2 linked regions of the Spinactinospora alkalitolerans genome follow. The protein of the gene in region 2 interacts with the protein of the main gene of each other region in a pairwise test. Links are inferred from orthologs where the notes say so. Each region holds a gene or a part of one and is shown on either strand. Other genes may lie near its edges.

What was found. The genes of interacting proteins can lie anywhere in the genome.
Region 1: the proteins of eno (region 2) and rpe interact in binary tests that used the Escherichia coli proteins (3 or more experiments, as listed by UniProt). The link is inferred for Spinactinospora alkalitolerans from one-to-one orthologs.

What each region holds. Positions count from the first base shown.
Region 1 is NZ_JACCCC010000001.1:4,219,692-4,224,750, reverse strand. What follows is about bases 2,277-5,059. They hold rpe (ribulose-phosphate 3-epimerase), read left to right. Parts: upstream 2,277-3,225; coding sequence 3,226-3,894; downstream 3,895-5,059. Other genes in these bases: HDA32_RS18680 (phosphatase PAP2 family protein), read left to right, coding at 4,027-5,028; HDA32_RS18690 (RsmB/NOP family class I SAM-dependent RNA methyltransferase), read left to right, coding at 2,277-2,476. Outside these bases: fmt (methionyl-tRNA formyltransferase), read left to right, coding at 1-834; more of HDA32_RS18690, read left to right, coding at 1,043-2,276. UniProt on the Escherichia coli protein: Catalyzes the reversible epimerization of D-ribulose 5-phosphate to D-xylulose 5-phosphate.
Region 2 is NZ_JACCCC010000001.1:690,488-697,936, reverse strand. Bases 1,906-4,801 are described here. They hold eno (phosphopyruvate hydratase), read right to left. Parts: upstream 4,048-4,801; coding sequence 2,764-4,047; downstream 1,906-2,763. Other genes in these bases: HDA32_RS03330 (sulfite exporter TauE/SafE family protein), read left to right, coding at 4,463-4,801; HDA32_RS03340 (hypothetical protein), read left to right, coding at 2,576-2,767; HDA32_RS03345 (FtsB family cell division protein), read right to left, coding at 1,990-2,355; HDA32_RS03350 (DUF397 domain-containing protein), read left to right, coding at 1,906-1,977. Also shown: HDA32_RS03365 (hypothetical protein), read right to left, coding at 1-155; HDA32_RS03360 (ATP-binding protein), read right to left, coding at 152-664; HDA32_RS03355 (helix-turn-helix domain-containing protein), read left to right, coding at 881-1,759; more of HDA32_RS03350, read left to right, coding at 1,768-1,905; more of HDA32_RS03330, read left to right, coding at 4,802-5,407; HDA32_RS03325 (FtsW/RodA/SpoVE family cell cycle protein), read left to right, coding at 5,667-7,115; HDA32_RS03320 (hypothetical protein), read left to right, coding at 7,297-7,449. UniProt on the Escherichia coli protein: Catalyzes the reversible conversion of 2-phosphoglycerate (2-PG) into phosphoenolpyruvate (PEP). It is essential for the degradation of carbohydrates via glycolysis.

The sequences.
Region 1 (5,059 bases), 3.5 Mb from region 2 along the record:
GACGCCGCGTCGGGGCGCGGCCGCAGGGTCTCGGTGAGCCCCGTCGCGCAGCGGGCGGCCGAAGCGGGGCTGGAGGTCCTCAAACCCGCGAAGGCCGGCGAACCGGAGTTTCTGGACCGGCTGCGCGAGCTCGCCCCCGACTGCTGCCCGGTCGTGGCCTACGGCGCGCTGCTGCGCCAGGACGCGCTGGACGTTCCCCGGCACGGCTGGATCAACCTGCACTTCTCGCTGCTGCCGGCCTGGCGCGGGGCGGCCCCGGTGCAGCACGCCGTGCTGCACGGCGACGACGTGACCGGTGCGGCCACGTTCCGGATCGAGCCGGCCCTGGACTCCGGCCCGGTCTACGGCGTGCTCACCGAACCGATCGGTCCCCGCGACACCAGCGGCGAACTGCTCGGCCGGCTCGCCCGCTCAGGGGCCGACCTGCTGGTGCGCACCCTGGACGGCATCGAGTCCGGTGAGCTGGCCGCCCGCCCGCAAAGTGCCGACGGGGTCTCCATCGCCCCGAAGCTCACCTCCGAGGACGCCCGCGTCGACTTCGGAGCCCCGGCGATGCGGGTGGACCGCCTGGTGCGCGCCTGCACCCCCGCTCCCGGGGCGTGGAGCACCTTCCGCGGTGCGCGGATCAAGCTCGGTCCGGTCCTTCCGGCCCCGGACGCCCCCGCGCTGCCGCCCGGCCGCCTGTCGGCCGACAAGAAGCGGGTCCTGGTCGGCACCGCGACCCACCCGGTGGAACTCGGCGACGTCCAGCCGCAGGGCAAGCGTTCGATGTCGGCCGTGGAGTGGGCCCGCGGCGTGCGCCCCGGCGCGGAGGAGGAGCTCGGGCGGGACTGATCCCCGGCAGGACCCCGTTGGTGCGGGAGCCCGCCGGGCCGGGCGTCTCGCGGGCGCCGGAACCGCCGGTTCGGGCTCGCGGCGCCGGGGCCGCAGGAGAAGGGCCGCTCCCCGCCACCGGCCCGCTGACCTGTAGACCTCTGTACCCTCGATGCGGGGCCGCCGGAAGGCGGGCCGCCCGAGTTTCCCGGCGTGAGGCAGATCAAGAGTGAATGACCGTTCCCGTTCCCCCTACCGCCCCGCACGCCGCGGACCCAAGCGCCGCGGCACGCCGCCGCCGGCCCCCAAGGACCCGGCGCGCCGGATCGCCTACGAGGTGCTGCGCGCGGTGGACGCCCGGGACGCCTACGCCAACCTGCTGCTGCCGTCCCTGCTGCGCGAGCGCGGCGTCACCGGGCGGGACGCGGCCCTGGCCACCGAGCTGACCTACGGGACCCTGCGCCGCCAGGGCACCTATGACGCGATCCTGGACGCCTGCGTCGATCGGTCGCTGCGCTCGGTCGACGCCGAGGTCCTGCCGGTCCTGCGGCTGGGAGCGCACCAGTTGCTGGCCACGAAGATCCCGCCGCACGCGGCCGTCAGCGCGACGGTCGACGTCGCCCGCAAGGTCGTCGGCCACCACCGGGCCCGCTTCGCCAACGCCGTGCTGCGCAGGGTGAGCGCGCGCGGCCTGGAGGAGTGGCTGCCCATCGTGGCCCCCGACCGCGCCGCCGACCCGCTCGGGCACCTCGCCGTGGTGCACAGCCATCCCCGCTGGATGGCGGAGGCGCTGGCGGCCGCGCTGGGCGACGCCCCCGACGGCGATCTCGCCGAGACCGAGCGCCTGCTCGCCGCGCACAACGAACGCCCCCGCGTGACCCTGCTGGCCAAGCCGGGCCGCGCCGCCGTCGCCGACCTGATCGGCGACGGCGCGACCGAGGCCCGCTATTCGCCGCACGCCGCCTACCTGCCCGAGGGCGACCCCGGTGCCCTGCGCGCGGTGCGCCAGGGGCGCGCCGCGGTGCAGGACGAGGCGAGCCAGATGGTCGCGCTCGCGCTGACCAGGGTCGCCGTCGAGGGCTCCGACGCCCGCTGGCTGGACATGTGCGCCGGCCCCGGGGGCAAGGCGGCCCTGCTGGGCGGTCTCGCCGGTCAGCGCGACGCCCGGCTGCTGGCCGCGGAGGTCCAGCCCGCCCGCGCCCGGCTCGTCGCCGGCGCCGTGGAACGGTCGGTCCGCGACGCGGCGCGCACCGTGGTCGCCGACTCCACCCGCCCGGCCTGGCGCGCCGGCGCCTTCGACCGGGTGCTGGTCGACGCGCCCTGCACCGGCATGGGCGCGCTGCGCCGCCGCCCCGAAGCCCGCTGGCGGCGCACCCCCGGCACCGCCGCGGAACTGGCCCCGCTCCAGCGCGACCTGCTGCACCGGGCGCTCGACGCCGCGCGGTCCGGCGGCGTCGTCGCCTACGTGACCTGCTCGCCGCACCTGGCCGAAACCCGCGACATCGTGGCCGCGGTGCGGGCCGAGCGCTCCGACACCGAGCCGGTCCGCGCGGCCGACCACCTCGCCGAGGTCCCCGATGTCGCGGTGGGCGACCACGCGCAGTTCTGGCCGCACCGGCACGGCACCGACGCCATGTTCCTCGCCCTGCTGCGCAAGCTCTAGCGAGGTCCGCGGAAGTCGCGCGCCCCGGATCGGCGCCCCTTCTCGCCGATCTTGACCTTGTGGGGTTATCGCAACGTTTTCAGGGCCCATAAGGCCGACGTGGGTTTGAAGGGCGATTCTCTCGCGTGGCCGAAGGCCCCTAGACGGAAATCGTCCTCCCGCGCGCGAAGCGCACGCCGACGCCGTGGACGCGGGACGGCACCATGGTTTCGGCCCGCGCCCAAAGCTGCGGCGTGCGGTTGTGTCCTTGGGCCGGGGTTCAAACTCCTGTGGCCGAGGTCGGCGGGCGCGGCGGCCCGCCGCCTTGGGCGCGCACCGAAACCCCGATTGTGGCCTGGAGCCCAAGCAGGCGGCGTGGGTGGCGCGGCGCCGGGGTGATCCCTGTGGGGGGCCTTCGGCCGCGCGAGAGGATCGCCCGGTCACCGCGGACCCCTCCTTCGGCTGAGGCTTCAAGACCCCCGGTGGTCGAGGTTGAAACTCAAGGTCAAGATCGACGAGACGACCACTGCAAAACGGACATCGTGCGTGCCGTCCCGGACCCGCCACCGGCCTCGGCGCCGCTTTTCCCTCAAGGCCACCCGTCGCCCGACCGACCGGCAAGGCCGCACAGCGGACCTTGGCCGCCTGACCACCGGCCACCACCCGACCCCGCTTCCGCGAACCTCGGTGGAAGACCGCTGGAGGTCCTGCCGGGTGCCTCAGGCTCGGCCGCTGAAGGCGGCCACGGTGGCCTGGCTAGACTCGGAATCGTGGCAATCCAGATCTCACCCAGCATCCTCTCCGCCGACTTCGCCCATCTCGCCGATGAGGCCGCGGCGGTCGCGGACTCCGCCGACTGGCTGCACGTCGACGTCATGGACAACCATTTCGTGCCGAACCTGACGTTGGGGCTGCCGATCGTGAAATCCCTGCGCAAGGCCGCCGCGCTGCCGCTGGACTGCCACCTGATGATCGAGGATCCCGACCGCTGGGCCCCGGCCTACGCCGAGGCGGGCGCCGGCAGCGTCACCATCCACGCCGAGGCGGCCAAGGCGCCGGTGCGCACGCTGCGCACCATCCGCTCCGAGGGGGCCAGGGCCGGCCTCGCGCTCAACCCGGCCACGCCGGTCGACCCCTACGCCGACCTCCTGCCCGAGCTCGACATGCTGCTGCTCATGACGGTCGAGCCGGGCTTCGGCGGGCAGAGGTTCCTCGACGTCGTGCTGCCGAAGATCCGCCGTGCGCGCGAACTGGTCGGCACCCGCGACGCCGCCGTGTGGCTGCAGGTCGACGGCGGCGTCAGCGCCGAGACGATCGAGCGCTGCGCCGAGGCGGGCGCCGACGTGTTCGTGGCCGGCTCCGCGGTCTACGGGGCGCAGGACCCCTCCGCCGCGATCGACGCCCTGCGCGCCCAGGCCGAACAGGCCGTCGGCCGGTAGCACGCCGGCCAGGCGCGCGTGACCGGCGCCACCGTCGATCCACTATCCTCGTCTCCTGCTTGGTTTGCCCGTGAGGGGTGGCGGCAGGCCACCGAGGCGCGTCCCGGGCCCCGACGATGCGCGAGGTGAGGAATGGAAGCGATCTGGGAGGCCGAGAGCGGGGCCGTAAGCCGGCTGCAGGAGATCGGCGGCTGGTCCGCACCGCCGTTCTCCGCGCTGTTCGCGAACGGGTTCGACCTGCTCTACCTGGTCGCCGTGCCGCTGCTGCTCTGGTGCGTCAGCACGGGCTGGGGAACCCGGCTCTCACTGCTGCTCACCGGCGGGTCACTGGTCAACGGCCTGCTGAAGACCGCCCTGCACGCCCCTCGGCCCTCGTGGTACACCCTCAGGGTGAGCCCGCTGGTGCCGGGAACGACTTTCGGCGCGCCCGCCGGTGCGGCGCAGGGCGCGGTGACGCTGCTCGGCTACGTCGGGCTCAAGACCGACCGCCGGTGGGCCCGCCCCGCGGCCGCCGCGCTCATCGTGCTGGTCGCCCTGGCAGGCGTCCACCTCGGCGCCGCCTTCTTCAGCGGCACCCTGCTCGGCCTGGTCGTCGGCGCCGTGCTGCTGTGGCTGGTGCTGCGCTACGAGGCCGCACTGCTGCGGTGGTGGCGGGCGCGCCCGCTGCGCACCCAGATCGCCTGCGCGCTCGCCCTCTCCCTGGCGGTCCCGGTGACCGCCGCGGTCTGGCAGGCGGTGGTCTGGGGCGGCTGGACGGCGCCGCGCGGGTGGACCGGGACGGTCCCGCCCGACGCCGCGACCGCCACGCTGCAGCACGTCTTCGTGCTCGGCGGGGCGCTGTTCGGCCTGCTCGCAGGTTTCTCGCTGCTCGCGGCGCGGGGCTGGTACAGCGCGGAGGGATCGCTGGTGTCCCGCGCCTCGCGCTATGTGACGGGCAGCACCGGGATCCTGCTGATCCTGGTGCTGCACGTGCTGGTCCCCGTCCCGGGAGGCGCCGCAGGCCTGCTCGTCTCCTACGTCCTCCACGCGCTGCTGTCGCTGTGGATCGCCTTCGGGGCCCCGGAGCTGTTCGTCCGGACCCGCCTGGCCGACCGCCCGCTCCGTGCGGAGGCCGGGGAGCCGGTCCCGCACTGAGGCCGCGGGGCGCCGTTCCGGCCGACCCCGG
Region 2 (7,449 bases):
GTGCGCCCGGTTGCGGCGTGGCACCAGGCGGGCAGTGTGCCGTGGGCTCGCCGGTAGGCCACGCGAGGCGACTCCGCCGTCCAGGACCCGGCAGGGCGGGAGAAGCGGCGGCCGTGCGGGGCGGTGAGGACCTGCCGGACGTGCGCGGCGCTCACGCCGCCACCGCCACCGGGTACGCGGAGAGTTCGGCCCACACCGAGTGGGCCGGGTGGTCGGGTGGGGCAGTCCAGCCGTAGCGGCGGGAGTGCAGGGCGATCAGCGCCAGACCGCGGCCGTGCTCGGTGTCGAACAGGTCGAGGGCGTCCAGGAGGCGCGGCGGGGCCTGCGGGGCGGAGGGGGCACCGGGCCTGGGGCCGAGGTCGAAGACCCACAGGGCCGCGCAGTCGTGCGGGAAGTGGATCGCGGCGACGAGGAAGCCGCCGTCCTCTCCGGAGGCGGAGTGGGTGACGGCGTTGGTGGCCAGCTCGCTGGCCACGAGCTTCAGCGACTCGGCCAGGTCGGAGGAGGTGGCGTAGGGACGGCGGCAGGAGGCCAGACAGCGCACGGCCCAGGTGCGCAGCTCTGCGGGTGCGCCGAGTGTCCCCGGCAGCGCGAGGCGGTCGAACGCCGGCCCCCACGCACAGCCGGGGTGCGCCGGAGTCGGCCGAGGGATAACGTTGGACATGGTTCTGCTCCCTGCTGCTACAGGCGAGTGGGACAAGGCCCTTGGCGAGTGCTTGCACCACCCGCCAAGGGCCGTTTTGTTGCGCGGACCGGCAGTGACCTTCCCGGGAACCCTGCGTGGCCGAGCCGGTACCGCGATAGTTAGAGTGTCACTCTCCGCAAACAAACATGCAAGTCCTATACGAAAAAATATGTGCGAGTCGCATATCATGATCCCATGAAGAAGCAGAAGCCTGGATCGCCGACCGACAGGAACCCCACCGTGGTGCGCTGGCAGTTGTCGCGGGAACTGAAGCGGCTTCGAGGGGATCGAAGTGCCACTGAAGTGGCAAAAGCCATGCGGATGACGACCTCGATCGTCTTCCGTTGGGAGACGGCGGGCTCCGACGGTGTGGTTCCGGCTCCCGGCACGCTTTCCCGGCTACTCGACTACTACGAGGTCAGCGACGAGGAAGCCCACCGCCTCATGGAGCTCCGGCAGGAGGCACGGACGCGCGGCTGGTGGCAGCCTTACGATCTCGACAAGCACTACGGAACCTTGATCGGGCTGGAAGCAAGCGCCATGGAGATTGAGGCGTACGACCCCCAACTCGTCCCTGGATTGCTACAGACCGAGGACTACATGCGCGCCGTCATCAAGGCGACGCGCCCTGACGCGCCCCCTGAGGTTGTCGAGCAGCGAGTCGAAGTCCGCATCCATCGCCAGAAGGCGTGGGAACGCGGCGCCACTGAACTGTGGATCATCATGGGAGAAGCGGCTCTTCGGCAGATGATCGGTGGCCCACCCGTGATGGATGAGCAACTCGCCCGCCTGCTGGACCTGTCCGACCACCCACGCGTCACGCTTCAGGCAGTCCTCTTCTCAGAGGGCGGCCACGCCGGACTCGAAACGAGCGGGTTCCGCGTACTCCGGCTCTCGGAGATCGACCTCACGGCGGTATACGTCGAGGGAAGGACGAGTAATCTCTATCTTGACTCCGACGAAGACGTCGAAGTCTACGAGAAGGTCTTCAACAACCTCCGCGCAACAGCTTCCGGCGCCCAGACCACCCGGTCGCTGATCGCGGACATCCGGCGCGGGATCCAGAGAGGGTGAACGCCTCCATGCTGTCCCAGGAAAAACTCCCCATCCAGGCAGAAGGATTGTGGCGGAAGTCCTCCTACAGCGGAGGCAATGGCGACTGCGTCGAAGTGGCCGACCTCCGTCCCGCCCGCGGCGTCCGTGACTCCAAGCACCCCGATCGGGCCGCGCTCTTCTTCGGCTCCGCCGAGTGGGCCGCCTTCGTCACCGCGGCCAGGGCGCGGGGCCTCTAGGAGGTCCGGAGGTCAGCGCTCCGGGGGTTGGGCCTCGGGGATCTCCTCTGATTCGGTGCCGACCTCGTCGGCCTCCTTGACCGACTTCCACAACTGGGTGAACCAGGGCTCCCGGGGGCCGGTGGCCTCCGGCTGCTCGGCGTCGTCGTCCTCGCCGTCGAGGATGACGTAGGAGCGCTCGCCCGGGTACTGGTAGTGCAGCCGGGTGCGGGCCTCGCGCTCGATCTGGGCGGGGTCCTGCAGCTCCTCGCTGCGCTGCTCCAGCTCCTCCACGTTCTCCCGCATCCGGGCCTGCTCCGCCCGCAACTGCGCGATCTCGGAGCGCTGCGCGATGTACTCGCGCAGCGGGTAGGCGAGGCTGAGCGCGATCACGCACATGACCAGTGCGAGGACCGCGGCGCGGCTGGTCAGCGCCGGCCGGACCCGGCCGGGCGACCTTCCCCCGCCGCTGCCGTAGCGCCTCGGCGGCTCGGCGGCGGCCTGCGTCGTCCGCGTGGTCTTCCTGCCGGTCGGGGTCCCGGCGGAGCCGGCCTTCGGTGCCCTCGCGCTCCCGTTCGGTCCCTTGGGCCCGGCCGCGCTCCTGGCGGAGCCCGCCTTCTTGGCGGAGCCCGCCTTCTTGGACCCGTTCGAGCCCGTGGCCCCCGACGCCTTCCCGGCCGGACCGCCCCGGGCATCGGAGGTCCGCCTCGACGCCGGGGCGCGGCCGGAGGCACCGGAGGCCGAGGACCCCGCCCCCTTCGAACGGCGGGGCCCCTTCGGCTGCTCCGGCACCTTCGGCACGGGTCGCTAGCCCTCCTGCTTGAACCGCGGGAACGCCGTCGCGCCGGCGTAGATGGCGGCGTCGTCGAGCTCCTCCTCGATGCGCAGGAGCTGGTTGTACTTTGCGACGCGCTCGCTGCGGGCCGGGGCGCCGGTCTTGATCTGGCCGGCGTTGGTGGCCACCGCGATGTCGGCGATCGTGGTGTCCTCGGTCTCGCCGGAGCGGTGGCTGATCATCGCGGTGTAGCCGCTGCGCTGGGCCAGGGAGACCGCGTCGAGGGTCTCGGTGAGCGTGCCGATCTGGTTGACCTTGACCAGCAGCGAGTTGGCCGCGCGCTCGATGATGCCGCGCTGGAGGCGTTCGGGGTTGGTGACGAACAGGTCGTCGCCGACGAGCTGGACGCGGTCGCCGATGGCCGTGGTCAGCTTCTTCCACCCCTCCCAGTCTTCCTCGTCGAGCGGGTCCTCGATGGAGACGAGCGGGTAGGAGTCGAGCAGCTCGCCGTAGTAGGCGGCCATCTCCTCGGAGGTGCGGGTCCTGCCCTCGAACTGGTAGGAGCCGTTCTCGTGGAACTCGGTGGCGGCGACGTCCAGGGCGAGCGCGATGTCGCGGCCCGGGGTGTAGCCGGCCTTCTGGACGGCCTCGACGATGAGGTCCAGCGCGGCGCGGTTGCTGTCCAGGTTCGGCGCGAAGCCGCCCTCGTCGCCGACGCCGGTGCCCAGGCCGTGCGCCTTCAGCACCGCCTTGAGCGCCTGGTAGACCTCGGCGCCCCAGCGCACCGCCTCGCGGAAGCTGGCCGCCCCGACCGGGGCGATCATGAACTCCTGGATGTCGACGTTGGTGTCGGCGTGCGCGCCGCCGTTGAGGATGTTCATCATCGGCACCGGCAGCACGTGCGCGTTGGGGCCGCCGATGTAGCGGAACAACTGGAGGCCGGAGCTCTCGGCCGCGGCCTTGGCGACGGCGAGGGAGGCGCCCAGGATCGCGTTGGCGCCAATGCGCGACTTGTCCGGCGTGCCGTCCAGGTCGATCAGCGCGCGGTCGATCAGCCGCTGCTCCTCCGGGCCGTAGCCCAGGAGCTCGTCGGCGACCTCGTCGTTGACCGCGGTGACGGCCTTCTCGACGCCCTTGCCTCCGTAGCGGTCGCCGCCGTCACGCAGCTCCACCGCCTCGAACTGCCCGGTGGACGCGCCGCTGGGGACCGCCGCGCGGGCGGTCGTCCCGTCGTCGAGCAGGACCTCGACCTCGACCGTCGGGTTACCGCGGGAGTCAAGGATCTCCCGCGCCTGCACTGCCTCGATCGACGACAACGTTGTACTCCCTATGTTCTCTCGCGTCGGGTCGTGGCCCGCGCTCGGCCCGGGCCACATTCGGCGGTTGAACGGCACCGCCCCGCACGGCGGGCGCGATCACCCGCGATCGCCGCGCGAACCACCCCAGAGCCTACCGAGCCGGGTGCCGCCGAGTCTCCCCTCCGACCGAAATTGGTTTAGTCCATTTGAAGAAATCCACTGCTGAGCCGCTCGTCGTTCGCCACCGCGCAACGGTCCGGTACCGCGCGCGAGCGTAACGGGGGTCGGCGTGTCGCGGCCGGATGCGGCCGCGCCGACGGGTCCGGCCGGTGGACGGTCGGGGCGAAACCCGGCCCGGGTGATTGGCTTGCCGGACTCCATCATCTACTATTCCCATCAAAGAAGTAGAAATAAGTGGGAAGGCTCCTCTTCGATGCGAACCCTCGTCCTGCTCGGTATCGTCGGCCTGCTCGCTCAGCTCGTCGACGGCAGCCTCGGCATGGGGTACGGCGTCACATCGGCCACGCTGCTGCTGCTCATCGGCGCCAACCCCGCGGCGGCGTCGGCGACCGTCCACATGGCCCAGATCGGTACCACGCTGGCGGCCGGCGTCTCCCACTGGCGGTTCGGCAACGTGGACTGGAGGGTCGTGCGGCGCATCGCGCTGCCGGGCGGCATCGGGGCCTTCCTCGGCGCCGCGTTCCTGAGTTGGCTGTCCACCGAGGCGGCCGGCCCGCTGATGTCGGGCATTCTGCTCGCCCTCGGCGGCTACATCCTGCTGCGCTTCACCGTGTGGGACACCCCGCGGGGCAACCTCGGCAAGCCCGTCCGGAAAAGATTCCTCGCCCCGCTGGGTCTCGCAGCGGGGTTCATCGACTCCACCGGCGGCGGCGGGTGGGGGCCGATCGGCACGCCCGCGCTGCTGGCCGGCGGCCGGATCGAACCGCGCAAGGTCATCGGGTCGATCGACACCAGCGAGTTCGTGGTGGCGCTGGCCTCCAGCCTCGGCTTCGTCATCGGCCTGGGGCTGTCCGGGATCAACCTCGCCTGGGTGGCGGTGCTGCTGATCGGCGGCGTGATCGCCGCCCCGATCGCCGCGTGGGTGGTGCGGCTGCTGCCGCCGCGCATGCTGGGATCGCTGGTGGGCGGTGTCATCGTGCTCACCAACGTGCACGCGATCCTGGGCGGTGACCTGATCGAGCTGCCCGGCGCCGCGCAGGTGGCCGCCTACCTGACGGCCGTCCTGGCCTGGGCCGGCGCCGTCGCCTGGTCGCTGCGCGCCCACCTGGCCGACCGCGAGGCCGAACGCCGCGTCGCCGCCGGGTCCGCGGGGGTCGAGGAGATCGAGGAGCCCTTCCGCGTGGACGTCCGCGACTGACGCCGGAGCACGGGTCCCCGCGCGGGGCGGGACCGGGACGCGAAGGCCCCCGGTCCCGCCCCGCGCCGTTTCCGCTCCCGTTCCGTTCACCTCGTCCCGTTCCGGGTAAACGGAACGGGACGCAGGCGCGTCAACCCATGTGGGGGTTCGCGCCCGAGCACCGCGCGCCCGCGCGGTCGGAGGAACCTGTGGGGACGACGAGGAGGGACGGCCCGGAGCGGACGGGACCGCACGGGCACGGCGCCCCTGGTGGTGGGCGATGGTGAACCGCGCGCCGGCCGACGCCGCGTTTCCGCCGGTCAAACGGCGCAACGCCGAGCTGGCCCTTATGCTCGTGGCCATCGCGCTGTTCGTCGGCGGCTTCGCCTGGGCCGGCCTGGCGCTGACCGGCGGCGTCCCCACGGCGCTGGGCGTGTACTCCGCGACGTTCGGGGCCCTGGCGCTGCTCCTGCACGTGGTGCTGCGCTTCGCCGCGCCGTGGGCCGACCCGCTCGTCCTCCCGCTGGCGCTGGTCCTCAACGGGACGGGCCTGGTCATGGTCTGGGCCCTCAACGCCGACGGGCCGGACGCCGGCACCGAGGTCGACCGCCAACTGCTGTGGACGGCGATCGGGATGACCACGTGCCTGGTCGTGCTGGCCACGGTCCGCCGACCGCGCAGGCTCCAGCGCTACCCCTACCTGATGGCGGCCGCATCGATCCTGCTGATCGCGATCCCCATCGCGCCGTTCATAGGCCTGGAGTTCTACGGCGCCCGGCGCTGGATCGGCTTCGGCGGGCTCACCGTGCAGCCCTCGGAGTTCGCCAAGATCACGCTGGTCCTCTTCCTCGCCTCCTACCTGGTCATGAAGCGCGGTGCCCTGTCGTTCGCGGTGCGGCGGGTGATGGTCGGCCCGGTGAAGGTCTTCAGCCTGCCGCGGATCCAGGACATGGGACCGATGATGGCGGCCTGGGGCCTGGCCATCCTGCTGCTGGTCGGCACCAGGGACCTCGGGACGTCGCTGCTGCTGTTCGGCCTGTTCCTGGCCATGCTCTACGTCGCCACCCAGCGCAAGTCATGGATCGCGATCGGCCTGGCCCTGTTCCTGGCCGGCGCCTACGTCGCCTGGCTGATGTTCTGGCACGTCCAGCAGCGGGTCACCATCTGGCTGGACCCCTTCGACCCGGAGGTCTACCGCGAGGCCGGCGGCAGCCACCAGCTCGTCCAGAGCCTGTTCGCGCTCGCCGACGGCGGCCTGCTCGGCACCGGCTTCGGCGCGGGCCGGGCCCAGTCGATCTTCGCGGCCGACAGCGACCTGATCCTGGTCTCCGTGGGCGAGAAGCTGGGCCTCGCCGGGCTGATGGCGGTCGTCGTGCTGCTGTTCCTGCTGGTGGAACGCTGCTTCCGGCTGGCACTGGCCTCGCCGGAGCTGTTCGTGAAGATGACGGCCGCCGGCCTGGGGTTCCTGTTCGCCTTCCAGGTCTTCGTCGTCCTGGGCGGGGTCACCCGGCTCATCCCCCTCACCGGCATGACCACCCCGTTCATGTCCGCCGGAGGCTCGTCGCTCATGTCGAGCTGGATCATCATCGGCCTGCTGCTGCGGATGAGCGACACGGTGCGCCGCCCGGCTCCCCCGCCCCTCCAGCACGACGAGCACCCCACCGAGGCGATGCGGCTGGGAGGGCGGCCCGAGGACGCGGCCGACCACACGACCGGCCGGCGCCGCTGACCGGTGCCCGACGGCCGGACGCATACCGGGGTTTGGCCGCCGCAGTGCGCGCAGCGCCGACGGCACGGCGAGTCCGAGCCCTGAGATGCCACCTCATGAACGCGATGGTCAGAGTTCGATGAGCTACCTTTGCGCTACATTCGCGAAGAACCTCCCCCGATCACCGATGGAAGGTCCCGACATGGAGCGCCGGTTCCCGATCGTGCTGCACGTCGCCCGCGTGCTGCTGTACTTCACCGGCGTGACGACCGTGCTGGGCATCGTCGTACTGCCCCTCGGCGCGAGGGGGCCGCTCACCTTCGCCGTCCTGGGCGTGCTGGCCTGGCTGGTGCTG